DNA from 4 places in the Marinilactibacillus sp. 15R genome. Region 1 is predicted to be linked to each of the others. Evidence: predicted binding sites of a transcription regulator. Region 1 holds the regulator's gene; each other region holds the start of a gene.
The links. Region 1 encodes Rex, which represses fermentation and respiration genes when NADH is low (regulators of the CRP and FNR family bind a similar motif). Its sites were predicted from a motif close to TTGTGAANTANTTCACAA; they were not measured.
Positions count from the first base shown of each region.

Region 2: a site for Rex is predicted at 1,410-1,427, ahead of BKP56_RS00670 (FMN-binding protein). Genes of this name have one in related genera too.
Region 3: a site for Rex is predicted at 1,301-1,318, ahead of BKP56_RS09040 (formate/nitrite transporter family protein). Genes of this name have one in related genera too.
Region 4: a site for Rex is predicted at 1,251-1,268, ahead of adhE (bifunctional acetaldehyde-CoA/alcohol dehydrogenase). Genes of this name have one in related genera too.

Region 1 covers NZ_CP017761.1:1,018,791-1,022,010, reverse strand. Annotated here, with positions in the region: gene BKP56_RS05030 (CPBP family intramembrane glutamic endopeptidase) at 113-772, shown strand; gene BKP56_RS14230 (DUF4305 domain-containing protein) at 801-1,004, shown strand; gene BKP56_RS05020 (redox-sensing transcriptional repressor Rex) at 1,073-1,765, opposite strand; gene BKP56_RS05015 (ABC-F family ATP-binding cassette domain-containing protein) at 2,178-3,220, shown strand, end outside.
Region 2 covers NZ_CP017761.1:151,293-154,512, forward strand. Annotated here, with positions in the region: gene BKP56_RS00665 (FAD-dependent oxidoreductase) at 1-1,353, opposite strand, end outside; gene BKP56_RS00670 (FMN-binding protein) at 1,693-2,223, shown strand; gene BKP56_RS00675 (FAD:protein FMN transferase) at 2,361-3,220, shown strand, end outside.
Region 3 covers NZ_CP017761.1:1,841,257-1,844,476, forward strand. Annotated here, with positions in the region: gene BKP56_RS09035 (cation:proton antiporter) at 1-218, opposite strand, end outside; gene BKP56_RS09040 (formate/nitrite transporter family protein) at 484-1,284, opposite strand; gene BKP56_RS09045 (N-acetylmuramoyl-L-alanine amidase) at 1,581-2,918, opposite strand; T-box leader at 3,100-3,220, shown strand, end outside.
Region 4 covers NZ_CP017761.1:1,950,905-1,954,124, forward strand. Annotated here, with positions in the region: gene adhE (bifunctional acetaldehyde-CoA/alcohol dehydrogenase) at 1-1,077, opposite strand, end outside; gene pflB (formate C-acetyltransferase) at 1,395-3,220, shown strand, end outside.

The sequences.
Region 1 (3,220 bases):
TGAAGTTAAAAAATTGATTAAAATCATATCTGGAATACTGACAAAATTTATGTTAAGTTACTAGTAATGTCAAAAACGACTTTATTATCTTTAGAAAATGAGGATGAATCTATTGGAACAATCACATAAAAAAACAGCTCTCCAAATCATACTGCTGTATATATTCGTTCAGTTGGCAACCGTACTAACCGCTCAATTTCTACCTGAAAGCATTCGTACAGATGGGGTAATCTGGTCTAACCTGCTTTTCTTTACTCTTGGTGCAGTCGGAATGATTTATCTCAACCAGAAAAAAGATTTTACATTTTCTTTTGAAAAACCCTTTAGATCAAATATTCCTGAAATTATCTTATGGGGATTTCTCGGATTAATTATTGCGCTCTTTGCGCAATTTATTGCTACAATGATTGAAATCAATTTCCTTGGTGCATCTCAAGACTCACAAAACACTCAAAATATTATTGCAATCATCAAGCAGTATCCTTACTTTCTTCTACTCTCTTCTATAGCCGGACCTATTATGGAAGAATTTGTCTTCCGTAAAGCAATATTTGGTATGGGTTTAGAGAAAATCGGCGGAATAGGTGCAGCTGTTGTCAGCTCGCTCATGTTTGCAGTCATTCACTTTGATGGAAGAATTTTAGTTTATTCTACTATGGGACTTGTTTTTTCTTGGTTGTATTTCAAGACAAAAAACATTTGGACACCTATCATCGCCCATTGTCTTATGAATACAGCTGCTGTAATTGGAAATCTGATTCTAAATAACTAAAGAATTTATTGTATGAAAGGATTTTTAAATGACCGAAAAACAAATTCTAAGCTATATATTTTTTAAGTACGTAATGTGCTTTATATTACTCTACTTCGTCATTGATATTGTCGGATTGGAAGGATGGGGTATATTCCCGTTGTTGTTTGCCTTTCTGGCTACCAAAGACTTTGTTCAGGGAACTCGTCTAGCAGATTCATATTTTAAAATCAGGAAAAACCGAAATAAATAATCAAAAAAGCAGCTACCCGTTGATTAATTCAATCAAACAAGGTAACTGCTTTTATTTTCCTGTATTACTTAATCTTCTACAAATATCTCTCCAGTTTCTTCATCAATGATTACTTCTTCCTCATCATCTAATTCTTGATAATAATTGATGAAATAAATCAACGTTTGTAATTCATTAGTCAAGTCAACATTGTGTACACGCACACTGTCAGGAACATTCACTCGAATAGGTGTAAAGTTCATAATTCCTTTAACGCCACCTTCGACAAGTTTGTTCGCCATTTCCTGCGCAATTTCTGAAGGAACAGTCAAAATCGCAACATCAATTTGCTGCAGATCCAACTGTTCTACCATTTCATCTATATGATAAATGGGAACACCTTGGTGAATGGTTCCAATCAATTTCTCATTGATATCAAATCCTGCACTGATACGGGTATTATTGTTTCTTCTGAAATTATAATTCAAGAGAGCTTGTCCTAGATTTCCTACACCGATCAAGGCAACATTCGTCAATCGATCCTGGTTCAATGTTTTACTGAAAAAGTTCATCAATGCTTCAACATCATATCCATATCCACGTTTTCCTAATGCACCAAAGTACGAAAAATCTCGTCTAATTGTTGCACTGTCAACTTTTACTGCTTCACTAAGCTTTGCAGAAGAAACACGATTTTTTCCTGCTTCATGGAGAAAGCGTAAATAACGATAATAAAGGGGTAATCTCCTTGCAGTAGCTTTTGGAATTTTCTTTTCTACCATACTTTTTCTCCTTCAAATTATAATTCAATATAAAACTTCCCATTAAACTAAAAGTAATATACCTCATCTAATATTTTTAACTTTCATTTCACAAATTCCTATAGTATTTCACTAACTATTATAGCACGGAATTTATAAATTGGAAGTTAATATGACTATAAAATAAGGGATTCTATATTACCTATGAGAATATTATCATATATGATCATATCAGCTTGTGAAAAAATCGATAGAATTCATCTTATAAAAAGCAATTACATCTATCGAAATTTCATCATTTTTTTAAGCAGTTATTATGATCCATCATCGACTGTTCTGTTTATCAGTCATGGAATATGCTAAACTTATAAGACAAGATATTTGAGGAAATTTAACTGTTTAACGTACAAATTTTAAAAATGAGGAATATAAAATGATACTTTTGCAAACTCAAAAAATAGCTCGTCATTTCGGTGCTGAGGTACTATTTAATGATGTCACATTGGAAATCAAAGATAATGCTAGAGTTGGTTTAGTGGGACGAAATGGTGCTGGAAAATCTACCTTACTGCACATTATTTCCGGACAGGAAGAACCAGATGCTGGAAGAGTCAATAAAAAGAAAGATATAACCTTAGGGTTTTTAGATCAACATACTGGTTTAGAATCCAATAAAACGATATGGGAAGAAATGCTAGCCATATTTGAACCTGTTATCCAGATAGAAAAAGAAATGAGAGAAATTGAGTATCAAATGAGCTCTCCTGATTTATTATCAGATAAAGAATACTATCAGGAATTGCTAAAAAAATATGACTCGCTTCAAGAGTCATTTAAACAATTGAATGGATATGGCTACGAAAGTGAGATACGCTCTGTTCTTCATGGCTTTCGCTTTTACGAATCCGACTTTTCAACTCCCGTTTCCCAGTTATCTGGAGGACAAAAAACGAGATTAGCTTTAGCGAGACTACTGCTAGAAAAGAAGGATCTGCTTATTTTAGATGAACCCACCAACCATTTGGATATCGAAACCTTATCCTGGTTAGAAAAATACTTGCAGAATTATACGGGAGCTTTGCTGATTGTTTCCCATGACCGTTATTTTTTAGATAAAGTTATCAACGAAGTTTATGAAGTAAGTAATAAGAAAGTCCAGCATTTTACTGGAAATTATTCTAACTATCTCAAACTTAAAGCTGAACTGATCCAGAAAATGTGGAAAGAATATGAAAAACAACAAAAAGAAATAGAGAAAACAGAAGATTTCATCAATCGGAACTTAGTTCGTGCCTCAACAACTAAAAGGGCTCAGTCACGTAGAAAAATGTTGGATAAGATGGATAAAATAGACAAACCTCAAGGTGATGAAAAGTCTGCCCATTTCAGTTTTCATACTGAGCGAGAATCTGGTGGAGTTGTCTTACAAACAGAAGATCTGGCAATTGGTTATAGCCATCCTTTAGCCAGCCACAT
Region 2 (3,220 bases), 870 kb from region 1:
TGCTCCAAGTATACCGAAGGCTTTCTTCAATCCTTCTACTAACCACATACTACCATAAAATACACGTAAAGGAACACTCCATAATACATTCCCGTATCTTGATAAGTGTCCGCGGAAAATATTTCGTTTATTCTTAATGTGGAAGAATTCGTGGAACACATATTGTACTAGATAATATAGTGAATTAATGTCAATAAAATACTTAAGATTGACGATATGTTTCATTAATATTGCGAAGAATCCACTTAAATGGATTTTATCGAATAAATAAGCTACCCCATATTTAGAGCCTACTGAAACTAAAGTCCCTTGATAATTTGATTCATGTGGATGTTTTTCTCCACCTTCAATGGCTGCCACAATATTTTTAGCAGCAGTATGTCCTGTTTGTTCAGCTGCCTGTACGATTTGTGGAGTGGGTTTCCCATTTTCTTCATAATATACAAGATCACCAATTACATAAACATCTTCTAGATCTTTCGCTTCCATAAACTCATTTGCTACAAGTCTTCCAGCTCTAGCTTTTTCTCCACCGAACTCGTCAGTGTCTGTATTAGCTTTGACTCCAGCTGCCCATATAAGTGTGTGTGTAGGTAAGTCTTCTTCTGTTTTCAACTCTACATTATCTGGAGCTACATTCACAACTGGAGCATTTTTCAATATACGAACTTTCTTCTTCGTTAAATATTTTTCTACTTTATTTGAACTAACACGAGGAATAGTTGCCAATATTTCCGGTAATGCTTCTACAACGACCAATTCAATTTCACTTTCATCGATGTGATACTTGTCCGCAAGTACTGGTTTCCAATCAATTAGTTCCCCAACCATTTCAATACCAGTTAATCCAGAACCACATACAACGAATCGTAACATAGCTGTTCTTTTTTCAGCATCTCGTTCTCTGGCAGCTGCAGCTATTGTATCTTCTATATGACGACGAATACGAACTGCATCTTCCCATGACCAAAGAGTAAATCCATTTTCTTTAACACCTGGAGTGCCATAATCATTTGCTTCTCCACCCATACCTAAAACAAGGTAATCATATGCATATTGACCATTTTCAGTAATAACAGTTTTATTTTGGTGATCTAATTCTGTTACGTTATCTGTCACCAACTGAACATTTTTTCTTCTAGAGAACAAACGTTGTAAGTCATACTGGATAGCGCTAGGTTCTACCCGTCCACCTGCAACTTCATGTAATTCAGTCATGTAAGTATGATAAGGATGACGATCAATTAATGTGATCACTACATCACTATTTTTCTTCAATTTTTTCGAGAGTGATTTCGCAGCAGATACCCCTGCAAACCCGCCTCCAACAACAACAATGTTAATCTGTGGCATATTGGTATACTCCTTTTATAATAGCTAATTCTATTGTGATTCCAACATCAAATAATTTGATAATTATTTCACAATTATTCCGAATTAATTATAACGTAATTAATAAGCATTTGTCTAGACTATTTTTAAATTATTTTAAAACTTTTAAAATAGCATATAATCAAACATGAATAGGCTTTCTATTTATATGAAAATTATATTAAAAAATAGATAAATAAAAATAATTTATTGTGAAAGTATAGACAAACGATAACTAGAAAGGTATACTATGTTTGTAAATTAATTTGCAAGCGAGTAAATGCTCGTAAGCTAAAACTAAATTCCTATTGGAGGGACACCATGAAAATCATGAAAAGTTTCAAATTCGCAACAACACTTTTTGCATCAACATTAATTTTGGCAGCATGTGGTAATTCAGATGAAGCTGAAGATACTGAAGAAACAACAACTGAGGAATCAACTACTGAAGAATCAGAAGACCAAGCAGCTACAGGTGAATTACAAGACGGTACTTATTCATTGGAAGAACAAAACTTCGATGAAAATGGCTGGCGTGTAGTTTTCGATATGACAGTAGACGGTGGAGAAATCACTGAATCAAACTATGACTACAAAAATGAAGCTGGAGATTTGAAATCAGAAGACGAAGGCTACCAAGAAGCTATGTCAGAAAAAGTTGGCGTTGGTCCAGCTGATTATCTTCCTGATTTAAACAGCCAATTAGTAGAAGTTCAAGATCCTTCAGAAGTTGATGTTGTATCAGGTGCTACTCAGTCATCAGAAAGCTTTATCAAATATTCTGAACAATTGATTGATGCTGCTGAAGAAGGCAATACTGAAATGATCGAAGTAGACAACGCTGCAGAATAATAAAAAGACTTTGCATTAAGTCAATTTAATATTGCAATAAAGCGTTTCTATAAATACAATGAGTCTTAGAGATAATTCTAAGGCTCATTTTTTTATGTAAATCAAATGAGCTAGTATCTATAATGAGGAGTTTTTACATGAAAACGAGAATGCACACTCGAATAATTTTGTTATTATCAATTTTGCTTACTCTCAGCGGCTGTAACTCTGCTGTTTCTGAAGATGAGCGCACGCTTGCTGACCAACCATACGAAGAGACAGAATTTTTAATGGGCACTGTGGTACGTGTGACAATCTATGATCAAGGAAAAGAAGAAGTCTTGTCAAAAGCATTTGACCGAATAAAAGAATTAGCTAAATTTATTACAACGGAAGATGAAGAAGAACATTCTATGATCAAAGCAATCAATGAAGCGGCCGGGCAAGAGCCTGTTCCAGTTTCAGATGATTTATTTGCTCTTATTAAATCTGCTCTTACTTACAGCGAAAAAACAGAAGGTAGTTTCGATCTAACTATTGGACCAATCACAGATCTATGGCGAATTGGTTTTCCCGATGCTCGAGTACCTTCACCAGCTGAAATTGATACAGCATTATCTTTAGTAGACTACAAAAAAGTAGAGTTAAACGAAGAGAATCAAACTGTTTACCTTTCTGAGGAAGGTATGAAAATTGATCTTGGAGCAATTGCAAAAGGTTTCATTACAGATGAAACTGTTAAAGTACTAACCGAAAACGATGTTGAAACAGCTGTTATCGACCTAGGAGGCAATATTTTTGTTATGGGCAGTAGCCCAAGAGATGTAAATGAAGACTGGCAAGTAGGAATCCAAGATCCTTTTGAAGAACGCGGGGAAATCATTGGTTTTATTCCTCTCAGTAACCAATCTATGGTAACTTCAGGCGTTTATGAAAGATTCCTTGAAGTTGATGGTAAAAAATATCATCACTTAATGAACCCGGAAACTGGGTATCCTTTTGACAATGAGCTCGCCGG
Region 3 (3,220 bases), 820 kb from region 1:
GAAAATTGATAAGCAGAGACAAATAAAAGACCTGGTATAAAAATATAATATAAAATATTTTTTGATATGGATAACCCAGAAAACAAAGATAGAAACGAGAGCCCTATCCCAATTACGACTAGAATAACAGGAACTGGAAAATATTTTTTCTTAACATCAATGGTATATACAATAATACTTACTAGTAAAAGAACGATAAGTCGAAGATATAAATGCATAGAAAAACCTGCTTTCTAAATATAATGTTATATAAGTATCTAATCTAATTAAATTTAACAAATTTGAAGAAAAAATTAAAGCAAATCGTTTGCTGTAATAAATTCTCGATTTTGTACTACGGTATTGATAAAAGATTTAAAAGTTTTATTTGTATAATTTATTAAAAACGACTCATCCAATTAGAATAATAATCTAAACTGAATAAGTCGTTGTAATGTATAGTGAATACTGACTTAGATTAACTAATATAAATAATTTTTTAGTTTAATCCAAGTAGATATGGTTTCCTTTATTTAACCAAGAATAGGTTAGCCCTATAATCAAACCGCCACCAACAAAATTGCCAAGAGCAGTGAAGAGCCAGTTAATTCCTACTGATGCAAAAGTCATTCCCGGTACAGCACCACCATATGCAAAAAATGCAAGGGGGAAAGATGCAAAGTTAGCGATAACGTGTTCAAATCCTAAGAAAGCAAAAATGAAAATGATGAATATCATAGAAATCACTTTACCGGCGTCATCTTTCATTCTAATAGTACAGAATACAGCAACATTTACGATGATATTAGCGAATATTCCTTCTGTAAATATTTGAAGAGGTGATTTTGCTAATTTTCCTTCAATGGCATGAAATAAGAAATGATCATTTGGCAAGTCTTGGAATACTGAAGATAAAGAGACTAGATAGCTTGCTAGCACACCACCGATTAAATTGAATAATAAACAAGCAAATAATATAATAAGTGCTTTTTTCCCAGATAATAATTTACGATGGACCCCAACTGTTGCATACATCATGTTAGACGTTCCTAATTCAGCATTCATATAGATAATCATAACAAGGGACCAGCTAAACATAAACGAATATGAAAATTTGCCAGAACCAGGTATAGCTTTCTCAGCTGCTTGAGCAGTAATCACTGCAATAGCAGTTCCTAAAGTTAAAAATAAAGTAGCCAACATGGCTCTGATAAAATAGCGAATCGCACTTACTTCAAAAAGCTGCTTCTTTTTTTCTATACTTTTTTCAATAGAATAAAAGAGGCCTTGATAATTTGCATCCATTAAAATTCCATCCTTCTTGTTAGTTTTTACACAATAAATTTATATTACCACTTTATCGATCATTTGAAAATGAAAATCAATTTATTTTCAATAAAAAAATGAATAAATGAAAGAATGATTAAATGATTTCACTTACATTAATAAATCAATAAGATGAATAGAAGGAAAACTTCATCCTGTATAAAATAGAATTACTATTAATCATTAGATTAAACATAGATAATATATTTTTTGAACTAATATAAAAAACACTTTTGAAGAAAGTAGCCTCTTCAAAAGTGTAGTAGGTTTTAATTTTATTTTTGTGAAAAATAGTCTCTCAAACCTTGATAGATTGCTTCTACCACAGTAGATTGATAAGCTTGGGTGTCTACTACAGAAACATCTAAATCGTTATTTAAATAGCCTAACTCTAATAGGATTGAAGGTTGAGCATTATTCTTTAATACATAGTATTCGGCAGATCTGACACCATTATTAGGGAGAGTGCCATTTGATTCCAGATACTGATTGACAGTATTAGCTAGTTCTAATTCACTATTTGAATAATAATAAGTTGTTGTGCCACTCATAGAATTAGCGACTTCTATTGTATCGTAATGAATACTGATGAAAGCATCAGCGTTAGCTTTGTGAGACAGATATACTCGGTCATTTAAGGAAATGAAGGTGTCATCTGTTCTAGTCATAATCGCGTTGGCACCAGCATCTTGAAGACGTTTCTGTAAAGTTTTAGCTGTGCTCAAAGCAACATCTTTCTCAAGAAATCCAGTTTCTGATAGAGCGCCCGGATCTTTTCCACCATGTCCTGCATCGATCATGATGGTAGCTTCAGATAGATTTGTAGCAATTCTATCTATTTGATCTGCTTGTTCTTCTATATTAACTGTTTGGACATCTGAAAGGGTGGAAACCCAGTTTGCAACATACCCTGTACTGCCATCATTCAGCTGAACTTTGTACCAGTCTTCTTCAGTACCTAAATAAATAAGCTTACTGTCTGGTGCTGCAACAGATAAAATCTCAGCATCAGTACTTGGAGCATTTCTGACATTCGTTTCCAGATCTCCAATAGTAACTTCTTGAGTAGAAACGGAATTTTCTGATGATTGTGTATTAGGTGTATCAATAAGTTCTAAATAGTCTTTATGAATCCAGGCAACTTTGCCTAAATAAAGAACCTGGTACCAGTCATTTTCTTCATAAAGGACTGAAAGTTCAGTATTTTCATATACTGTACCTAGTTTCTTGGAATCAGTAGTAGCGTATTGTCTTATATTGACCTCGGTACCTGTAACTCTACCATAACGCTGGTTTTCTGAAGAAATTTCTTCATTTTCTACCAACCAGCTAGCTACCCAACCAATCTGATCATTTGATAATCTCACTTTGTACCATTCATTGTCTTCAGCTAAGACATTTAATTTTTGATCTTCATTAACTTGGGTCATAACATCGTAAGTCAATCCAGGTCCGATACGAACATTTAGCACACTGGCTTTTACCGTTACGCTATTCTCGTTGGCTAAAACAATCGAAGAAGCAATAGTTATACTCAAAAGTAATAGAATAATGGCTATGAAAATATTTTTTTTAGGAAATAAATTATGTATGTATGGGTCATTTTGATCCATTCTAGTCATCCTCTCGAATAGTACAGGATAATAATTCTCAGTTTTTACTATTATATCAGTTAAATCTTTGTTATTGCAATATGTAAGATAACCTAGAAAAAATAAAAACGTATATTGACTTTATAATATCTTTCTTGTAAGCTTGTAATCAATAAAGTATTCAGATATTGATCAGTTAAATAAATTACCGATGAAAGAGAAAGTAAGATAGTTGTTAATGTTTTAGAAAGGTTCTCCTTGGCTGAAAGAGACCCCCTGACAATTATTTGAAAGACACTCTGGAGGTTTGATAGTGAAAAGCT
Region 4 (3,220 bases), 930 kb from region 1:
ATAGGCTGCAAGAACTGGACTTAGTTTTTCTCTTGAAAGTGGATAATCTTTACCTACGCCTTCAAGTTCAGCGATCAAAATTTTCGTTTCTTTTGGAACGGAAACACCTGCAAGTTTAGCAATTTCGTAAGCTGGCTTACCAACAATATCAGCATTTAAATTGCCTTCAGGAGAAACCATAAAGTTTTCAACTTTTTCTCTTTCAGCTGTAGATAAGAAGTGACAATCATATTTAGTTAATAGGTCTTTTACTTCAGTATAAATTTCTTTATCAATTATGACGGCTTGTTCTGATGCGCAGATCATCCCATTGTCAAAAGTCTTAGATAAAATCAAGTCATTAACTGAACGTTTAACATTTGCAGTTTTTTCAATATAACAAGGGACGTTACCCGCACCTACACCAAGAGCAGGCTTACCTGAACTATAAGCTGATTTTACCATGCCGGGACCTCCAGTTGCTAAAATGGTTGCTACTCCACCATGTTTCATTAAAGCTTGAGTTGCTTCCACAGAAGGTGCTTCAATCCATTGGATACAATTTTTTGGTGCACCTGCTTTGACTGCTGCATCATAAACTGTTTTAGCAGCTGCGACACTTGATTTTTGAGCAGAAGGGTGGAAAGCGAATATAATCGGATTACCTGTTTTGATAGAAATCATTGCTTTGAACATTGTTGTTGAAGTTGGGTTGGTAACAGGTGTAACACCTGCGATAACACCAATAGGTTCTGCTATTGAAACAGTTCCTTCATGTTTGTTTTCTGCAATAATTCCAATTGTGCGATCATTCTTGATACTATGATAGATATATTCTGTAGCAAAAAGATTTTTGATAATTTTGTCTTCATATACTCCACGTTTTGTTTCTTCAACAGCCATTTTAGCTAATGGCATATGCTGATCTAATCCGCCTAAAGCCATTTGTTTAACAATTTCGTCTATTTGTTTTTGATCTAATGAACCTAATTCTTTTAAAGCAATTTGTGCATTGTTGACTAAATTATCAATCATATTTTCGATTGAGTTTTCAACTTTAACTTCTTCTGTTTTTTTGACTGATGCTAATTGAACCATTATAAATCCCTCCGATTAATTATTGTGAAGTTATGAGCATGTAGTGCTAAAAATAAAATGTTTCATCATACCTCAGTTCCTAGGATTAAAAGAAGTATAAATAAAACATCTATATATCACAAATTGACTATAACATAGTGTAAACGGTTACCAAAAAAAAATTTGTGACAATTTTGTGACACAATTCACAATTAGTAGTTTTTTATATGTTCGTTTTGTTTAATAGAGTCTTATAGTTCAAATTTTCACTTGTTACATATGCATAATTGTGATATATTGAACGTGAAGATAATATAATTTATAAAGGAGTAAATAATATGGAAAAACAACATAAAACTAACTTGTTAGAAGAGTTATGGAAGGGTTTTAATGGGTCAGACTGGAAAACCTCAATTAATGTTAGAGATTTTATTCAAAAAAACTATACTCCCTATGATGGAGATGACTCTTTCTTAGAAGATGCTACTGAACGTACTAACGAATTGTGGGATCAAGTAATGGATCTCAACAAAAAAGAATTTGATGCCGGCGGAATGCTGGATATGGATACTGAAGTCGTTTCTACTATCACTTCTCATGGACCTGGATATTTAACTAAAGAAAAAGAACAAATCGTCGGATTCCAGACAGAAAAACCTTTCAAACGTTCACTGCAACCTTTTGGCGGTATCCGAATGATGGAACAGGCTGCTGAATCTTATGGATTTGAAGTAGATCCAATGTTATCACATGTATTTAGAGATTGGAGAAAAACACATAATCAAGGTGTTTTTGATGCATATACTCCAGAAATTAGAAATGCTAGACGTACGGGTGTTATTACCGGTCTTCCTGATGCCTATGGTCGTGGACGTATAATTGGTGACTACAGAAGAGTAGCTCTGTATGGTGTTGACCGCCTAATTGCTGATAAAGAAACAGATAAATTAAATTGTGGTAATGGCATGATGAGTGAAAAAATCATTCGTCAACGTGAAGAATTAAGTGATCAGATCAGAGCATTGGTAGAACTGAAAGAATTAGGAAATATTTATGGATTTGATCTTTCTAGACCAGCTAAAAATGCTAAAGAAGCATTCCAATGGTTGTATCTAGGTTATCTAGCAGCAATCAAAGAACAAAATGGAGCTGCTATGTCTTTAGGAAGAACTTCAACATTTTTAGATATCTATATTGAAAGAGATTTAAAAGATGGTACTATGACTGAACAAGAAATACAAGAACTAGTCGACCATTTCGTTATGAAATTAAGACTTGTGAAATTTGCTCGTACACCGGAATATAATGAATTATTCTCAGGAGATCCCACATGGGTTACTGAATCTATTGGTGGTGTCGGTATAGATGGACGCCATATGGTAACGAAAAACAGTTACCGTTTCCTACACACATTAACAAACTTAGGACCTGCTCCAGAACCAAACTTGACAGTCTTATGGTCTACAAAATTACCAGCTTCTTTCAAAGAGTACTGTGCTAAAGTATCTATTGAAAGTAGTGCTGTCCAATACGAAAATGATGATATCATGCGAGAAGAATGGGGCGATGACTACGGAATAGCATGTTGTGTGTCTGCTATGCCGATTGGTAAACAAATGCAGTTCTTTGGAGCTCGCGCTAATCTTGCTAAAGCCCTTTTATACGCTATCAACGGCGGGGTGGACGAACGTACTAAAACTCAAGTTGGACCAAAATACCAACCAATTACATCTGAAGTCCTTGATTACGATGTAGTTTTAGAGAAATATGATGATATGCTTGAATGGTTAGCAGGTATGTATATCAATACATTAAACATCATTCACTATATGCATGATAAATATAGCTATGAAAGAATTGAAATGGCTCTACATGATACTGAAGTAGCAAGAACAATGGCTACAGGTATTGCTGGCTTCTCAGTGGCAGTAGATTCACTTTCAGCAATCAAGTATGCACAAGTAAAAACAATTAGAGATGAAAATGGATTAGTAACTGACTATGAAATTGATGGAGATTATCCAAAATATGGTAATAACGATGACAGAGTAGATGAAATAGCAGTTAATTTATTAAAAGCATTCATGACTAAAGTCAAAAAACATCCGACTTATCGTGATGCTAAACATACTACATCTATTCTTACAATTACTTCAAATGTTGT